Regions from separate parts of the Xanthomonas hyacinthi genome, predicted to be linked through region 1. Evidence: riboswitches for the same ligand, from Rfam matches in the RefSeq annotation. Region 1 holds a riboswitch; the other holds the start of a gene.
The links. A riboswitch is a leader RNA that binds a small molecule or an ion and turns the genes downstream of it on or off. The one in region 1 is predicted to bind cobalamin.

Region 1 (3,400 bases):
CGTTGCCGTTGCCGTTGCCTTTGCTTTGCTTTTGATCTACCGGGTCCCCTCAGCGCGGCAGACCCGGCGGGCGAATACCCGAAGGGCGGCGCGCAGGATGCGCGACGTTTTTCGTTGGCACATGGATGTGCCATCGAAAAATGCCCGTTGGGGCTGCGGACCTGGAGCGCGCAGCGCGGAAGGCGTGCTGCGGGGTGTGCTTGACCAGCCTTCGGCTGTGGTAAAGCGCTTCTTTTGGTTACTTTTCTTTGCACAAGCAAAGAAAAGTGACCCGCGCCAGCGGAAGCTGTTGCTCTTGCTTCAACGCTTCAACATTCCAGTGCCAAGACAACGGCAAAGGCAAAAGCTTTCGCCTTGCGGCGAGTCACTTTTCTTTGCTCGCGCAAAGAAAAGCAACCCAAAGAAAGCGCGCCCCGCCTCGCGCCCTCCGCGCTGCGCGCTCCGGGTCCGCGTCCATACCGGGGATTCGCGGAAGGGGCTTGTCCGCTACGCGGCCAAGTCCGGGGCATTCGCCTCACGGCGCCAGCCCGCCCGCCGGGGCGAAGCAGTGCTTCGCCTTTTTCCGGCGAGCCCTGCCCCTGCCGCGAACGGCGCACATCCTTGTGCGCCGCCCTTCGGGTTTTTCCCCACCATGGCCGCCGCTTCGGAAGGGAACCGGTAGGTCAAAGGCAACAGCCAGAGCAACAGCCAGAGCAACAGCAGCAGCAACAGCAACAGCAACAGCAACAGCAATGCCTCACGCGATGACGCTGACGACAGCGCCGACGGTGGCGGGCCGCATGTCATGGCGACAGCGATCGCATCGCCTTCGTCCCGAACCTTTTGTCGCACCCACAGCAGCGGCGGCATTGCTGTGCTGCAGATTGAGGTGGAACTGGGTCAATGTGATAGTGCGAAGACCATCACCTTTGTGTGCGCCATGCTCAGTTCCGCCTACAACGCCGATACCGTCGCCGCCTTCATCCAGGGCGCGCGCCGCCTGCTGGTGCTCACCGGCGCGGGCATGTCCGCCGAAAGCGGCGTGCCGACCTTCCGCGGCCAGGACGACAGCCTGTGGGCACGCTTCGATCCGCAGCAGTTGGCCACCGAGCAGGCATGGCGCGCGGACCCGGCGCTGGTCTGGGGCTGGTACCGCTGGCGCATGGCGATCGTCGCGCAGGCGCAGCCGCATGCCGGGCACCACGCGCTGGTGCGCCTGGCCGGGCTGAAGAGCACCACCCTGGCGACCCAGAACGTGGACGACCTGCACCAGCGCGCCGGCAGCGAGGTCGCCGCGCACGTGCACGGGCGGCTGTCGGCGTTGCGCTGTGGCGATTGCGGCCAGGCCTGGCATGGCTTGCTGCCGCCGATCGACGTGCAGGCGCCGACCCAGCGCCTGGCGCCGCCGCGGTGCGCGGCCTGCGGCGGCGCGGTGCGCCCGGGCGTGGTCTGGTTCGGCGAGGCGCTGCCGGCGGCCGACTGGGCGCGCGCCGAGAGCGCCGCCGATGCGGCCGACCTGGTGTTGGTGATCGGCAGTTCCGGCCTGGTGCATCCGACCGCCGGGCTGCCGCTGCGCGCCAAGGAGCGCGGCGCCTACGTGGTCGACATCAATCCCGAACCCAGCGGCCTGTCTTCGCGCGCCGACCTGCACTGGCGCGACAGCGCCGCGGTGGCCCTGCCGCTATTGCTGCAGCGCTGGCCGGCGGGCTGACGCCCGCGCCAGCGCCTCGCCGCGGCACTCGCGGCACACCGCCAGCGCCCGCGCCGCCGCCCCTGCGGCGTATGCGATACGGCCCGCGCAAGGCCCGCTCCGGCGCCCGCCGCAGGGGCTTGCGGCGCTGGCGCGGCAAACGGTTGCCCCGCTTGGGTTTTCGGTTTCATGACTACATTTAGCGTTGACGGCGCCCGGGTACCCCACTATCTTGTGGTGGTCGGTTCCAGCGGCCACCAGGCTGCGGGATCAAAAGGGAAGCCGGTGCGGCGCGCGAGCGCTCAGGCCGGCGCTGCCCCGCAGCGGTAATTGGGAACGAACCCGTCACCCGCACTGAGGCGCCCTGCCTTGGGAAGCGACGGGCTAGGACACCGGCCATCGGCCGTCGCCCATCAGCCCGAAGACCTGCCGACAGCCGCGCGATGCACACAGCGCGGCGCCGACCGTTGCATCTCCGGGGGGAGATGGTCGGTGAAGCGGTGACCGCCCGTAGGCCTTGCGCCTGCGCCGTCGCGGTCGCTGCGACACCGCGCCTGCACCCCGCTGATCCGGTCGGACCGCTGCCTGCGCGGGTCGGGCAGCCGGGTGCACCACGCTTGGAGACCTTCATGAGCCAGACCCACAGCCTGCCGGCCGCAGCCCCCCTCGACACCGCCGACGTCGAACCCACGCCTGCCGCCGCCGCCGCGCAGCCCGATGTGGCCGCCAGCGAGCCGAGCAACGACCAGCGCGCCGTGACCTGGATCGTCAAGGACGGCGGCAACCGCCGCATGGCCTTCGACCGCTCGCGCCTGCAGCGCACCCTGGACCGGATCCATGCCGAGTTCCCGCAGCTGGACGTGGCCGACTACGAGCGCAAGGCGTTCGCCTTCGTCGAGAAGAAGGAAAGCCTGTCGGCCGACGAGATGGTCGACTACCTGATCCGCGAGGCCGAGTCGCGCGTGGACATCGCCACGCCGGAGTGGGAGTACTTCGCCGCGCGCCTGTACCTGCACCGCCTGTACAAGCGCGCCAGCAAGAACCGCTTCTACGATGCCGGCGAGAAGTACGGCTCCTACGTCGGCCTGCAGGAAAGCCTGGCCGACCGCGGCGTGTATTCGATCGACATCCTCAAGAACTACTCCAAGGACGAGCTGGCCGAAGCCGGCAGGATGATCGACCCGGAGCGCGACAAGCTGTTCGCCTACAACGGCCTGTACCTGCTGGCCACGCGCTACCTGGCCACCGACAACTCGCGCAAGGTCTACGAACTGCCGCAGGAACGCTGGCTGACCATCGCGCTGTACCTGATGCAGGACGAGGGCAAGTCCGGCAAAGGCGGGCGCGAGCGCCGCATGCAACTGGTCGGCGAGGCCTACTGGGCGCTGTCCAACCTGTACATGACCGTGGCCACGCCGACCCTGGCCAACGCCGGCAAGATCGGCGGGCAGCTGTCGAGCTGCTTCATCGACACCGTCGACGACAGCCTGCAGGGCATCTACGACTCCAACACCGACGTGGCGCGCGTGTCCAAGCACGGCGGCGGCGTCGGCGCCTACCTGGGCTACGTGCGTTCGTCCGGCTCGGCGATCCGCGGGGTCAAGAACTCCAGCGGCGGCGTGGTGCCGTGGATCAAGCAGCTCAACAACACCGCGGTGTCGGTGGACCAGCTCGGCCAGCGCAAGGGCGCCATCGCCGTGTACCTGGACATCTGGCACCGCGACATCGAGG
Region 2 (3,400 bases), 860 kb from region 1:
GTAGTCCGGGCGCGGCGCGCTGGCCGCCTGCAGCGCCAATGCATCCTCGTTGCGCCAGCCGTCCGTGCTGCGCTCGCAGCCGCTGGCGACCGGCTTCATGCCCACCGCCGCCTGGCCGCGCGCGCGCAGCGCATGCAGCAGCGCGGTGCTGGCCACGGTCTTGCCGATGCCGGTATCGGTGCCGGTGACGTAGAAAGCGGGGAAGCGCATCGTGGCAGGATCCTCGAGGTCGGCGCATGCGGCGCGGGCGCGCAGGATAGCCGGGGCCGGGCGCCGGCGCACAGGCCGCCATCGGCCGCTGCTAGACTCGCGCGATGTTCGCTTCCTCTACGCTCACCGGCAGCAGGCCGGAACAGTACGCCCAGCTGCTCGCCCAGGCCCGCGCCCTGGTCAGCGGCGAACCCGACCGCATCGCCAATGCCGCCAACCTGGCGGCGCTGGTGTACCACGCGCTGCCGCGGTTGAACTGGGTCGGCTTCTACCTGTACGACGGCAAGGAGCTGGTGGTCGGGCCGTTCCAGGGCCTGCCCGCGTGCGTGCGCATCCCGCTGCACAAGGGCGTATGCGGCGCCGCCGCCAGCACTGGCCAGACCCAGCGCATCGACGACGTGGAGGCCTTTCCCGGGCATATCGCCTGCGATGCGGCCTCGCGCTCGGAGCTGGTGGTGCCGCTGCTGCGCGACGGCGAGCTGATCGGCGTGTTCGATCTGGACAGCCCGGACCTGGCGCGCTTCGACGCCGACGACCAGCACGGCCTGGAGGCGATCGCCCTGGTCTTCGTCGACGCGCTGCGATGAGCCGGCGATGAGCACCGAGAGACTGCGCAACATCGGTCCCAAGAGCGCGGCCTGGCTGCGTCAGGTCGGCCTGCGCACGCAGGAGGATCTGGCTGCGGCCGGTGCGGTGGCCGCGTTCCTGAAGGTCAAGCGCGCCGGCTTCAAGCCCAGCCTCAACCTGCTGTATTCGCTGGAAGGGGCGCTGACCGGCTGCCACTGGCAGGAACTGCCCGAGGCGCGGCGCACGCAACTGCTCGGCGAACTGGAAGCCGCAACGGCGCAGCTGCCGGCGCAGCGCGGCCTGCCGGTGGCCGGACCGGTGGCCACCACCCATTTCGACCGCGACGGCGACCGCAGCGACACGCCCTATGCCGAGGACGCGCACGACGCCTCCGGCGGCCATGCGCACGACGCCGAGCACGACCACGAACGCGACGCCGACGGCCACGCCAGCGAGCGCGACGACGACTGATCCGCGCGCAACAGCGGCGATCGCGTACAATCGCGCCGCTTCAAGGTGACCTGCCGGCTCCGGCCTGCAGGTTGAAACGGGAAGCCGGTGCGTCTTGCGACAAGGCCGGCGCTGCCCCCGCAACGGTAAGCGATCCGCGCTGACGACTTGCGCCACTGTGCCTTGGGCATGGGAAGGCGTCGCAGCCGGGAGTGCCGACTCCCAGATCGCCAGCCCGGAGACCGGCCTTGCAGTCCACTGGTTGCGATGCGGAGGGCGTCGCGGCGTGCCGCGCCGCGTCCGACGCCGTCCGCCTGCACCTTCCGTTCGCGACTCCACCGCCGTCACAGCGCGCCCGCGCGCCGGAGTTGCCCCATGTCGTCCCGCCTGCTTTCGGTCGCGATCGCGTCCGCCCTGTCCCTGCCCTCGCTGGCGCTCGCCGCCGATGCCGCCACCGACCTGGACCAGGTCCTGGTCACCGCCACCCGCACCCAGATCTCGGTGGAGGACAGCGTGGTCCCGGCGCAGGTGATCGACCGCGCCGAGATCGAGCGCAGCCAGGCGACGTCGCTGGCGCAGCTGCTGCAGGGCCGCGCCGGCATCGGCGTGTCCAACCAGGGCGGGCTGGGCAAGCTGACCACGCTGAGCCTGCGCGGCAGCGAATCGGACCACGTGCTGGTGCTGGTGGACGGCGTGCGCATCGGCTCGGCCAGCGCCGGCCTGGCCGCGTTCCAGGACCTGCCGCTGAGCCAGATCGAGCGCATCGAGATCGTGCGCGGCCCGCGCTCGAGCCTGTACGGCTCCGATGCGATCGGCGGCGTGATCCAGATCTTCACCCGCCGCGGCGGCCAGGGCCTGCAGCAGAACCTGAGCCTGGGCGCCGGCAGCCACGGCCTGCGCGAGGCCAGCGCCGGCTTCAGCAACCGCGGCGAACGCGGCTGGCTGTCGGTGCAGGGCGGCTACCAGAAGACCGACGGCATCAACGCCTGCAACGGCTCGGCCAGCCTGTTCGCCGGCTGCTATGTCGACCAGCCGGACCGCGACGGCTACCGCAACACCTCGCTCAGCGCGCGCGGCGGCTATGCGCTGAGCGACAGCCTGCGCATCGAAGGCCAGGCGCTGAACATCGACAGCCGCAACGAGTACGACGGCGATGCGCTGTTCGCCGGCAACGAGGCCGACAACACCCAGCAGGTGTTCGGCGGCAAGCTCGACTGGACCCCGTCCGCGCGCGTGCACCTGGCCGCGCAGCTCGGCCGCAACACCGACCAGGCCGACAGCTACTACCACGCGCCCGGCAGCAGCACCCGCAGCTTCGTCAGCACCTTCGACAGCCGCCGCGACAGCGCCTCGCTGCAGGGCGACTTCGGCCTGGCAGAAGGCCAGCTACTCAGCGCCGGCGCCGACTGGCAGCGCGAGGAAGTCACCGGCAGCACCGCCTACGACGTCGACCAGCGCGACAACACCGGCGTGTTCGCCGAGTACCAGGGCCGCTTCGGCGCGCAGCAGGTGCAGGCCAGCGTGCGCAGCGACGACAACGAGCAGTTCGGCCAGCACACCACCGGCAGCCTGGGCTGGGGCCTGGCGCTGGACGGCGGCTTCAAGCTCACCGCCAGCCTCGGCACCGGCTTCAAGGCGCCGACCTTCAACGACCTGTACTACCCGTTCGCCGGCAATCCGCAACTGAAGCCGGAGAAGTCCAAGAGCGGCAACCTGGGCGTGGCGCAGTACGCCGACAGCTGGAACTGGACGTTCAACGTCTACGAGACCCGGGTCGACGACCTGATCTCCTACGATGCCGCCAGCTTCCTGCCGGTCAACGTGGACGAAGCGCGGATCCGCGGCGCCGAGCTGACCGGCTACGCGACGCTGGCCGGCTGGGAACTGTCGGCGCAACTCAGCCACACCGATCCGCGCAACCGCAGCGACGGCGCCAACCGCGACAACTGGCTGGCGCGACGCGCGCAGGACACCGCGCGGCTGGACGTGGACCGCGGCTTCGGCCCGGTCAAGCTCGGCGTCACCGCCTTCGGCAGCGGCCACCGCTACGACGACGCGGCCAACAGCCTGCGCCTGGCCGGCTACGGCACCGTGGACCTGCGCGTGGAATACGCGTTCACGGCGGACTGGACGCTGCAGGCCAAGGCCAGCAACGTGTTCGATCGCGACTACC

Region 2: it holds a riboswitch for cobalamin, as region 1 does, so the genes downstream of both, btuB (TonB-dependent vitamin B12 receptor) here and FZ025_RS09550 (ribonucleoside-diphosphate reductase subunit alpha) in region 1, are expected to answer to the same signal.

Annotation. Positions count from the first base shown of each region.
Region 1 covers NZ_CP043476.1:2,112,612-2,116,011, reverse strand. Annotated here, with positions in the region: gene FZ025_RS09560 (hypothetical protein) at 487-849, opposite strand; gene FZ025_RS09555 (SIR2 family NAD-dependent protein deacylase) at 920-1,690, shown strand; cobalamin riboswitch at 1,895-2,117, shown strand; gene FZ025_RS09550 (ribonucleoside-diphosphate reductase subunit alpha) at 2,170-3,400, shown strand, end outside.
Region 2 covers NZ_CP043476.1:1,253,339-1,256,738, forward strand. Annotated here, with positions in the region: gene bioD (dethiobiotin synthase) at 1-210, opposite strand, end outside; gene FZ025_RS05740 (GAF domain-containing protein) at 315-797, shown strand; gene FZ025_RS05745 (TfoX/Sxy family protein) at 805-1,248, shown strand; cobalamin riboswitch at 1,275-1,492, shown strand; gene btuB (TonB-dependent vitamin B12 receptor) at 1,603-3,400, shown strand, end outside.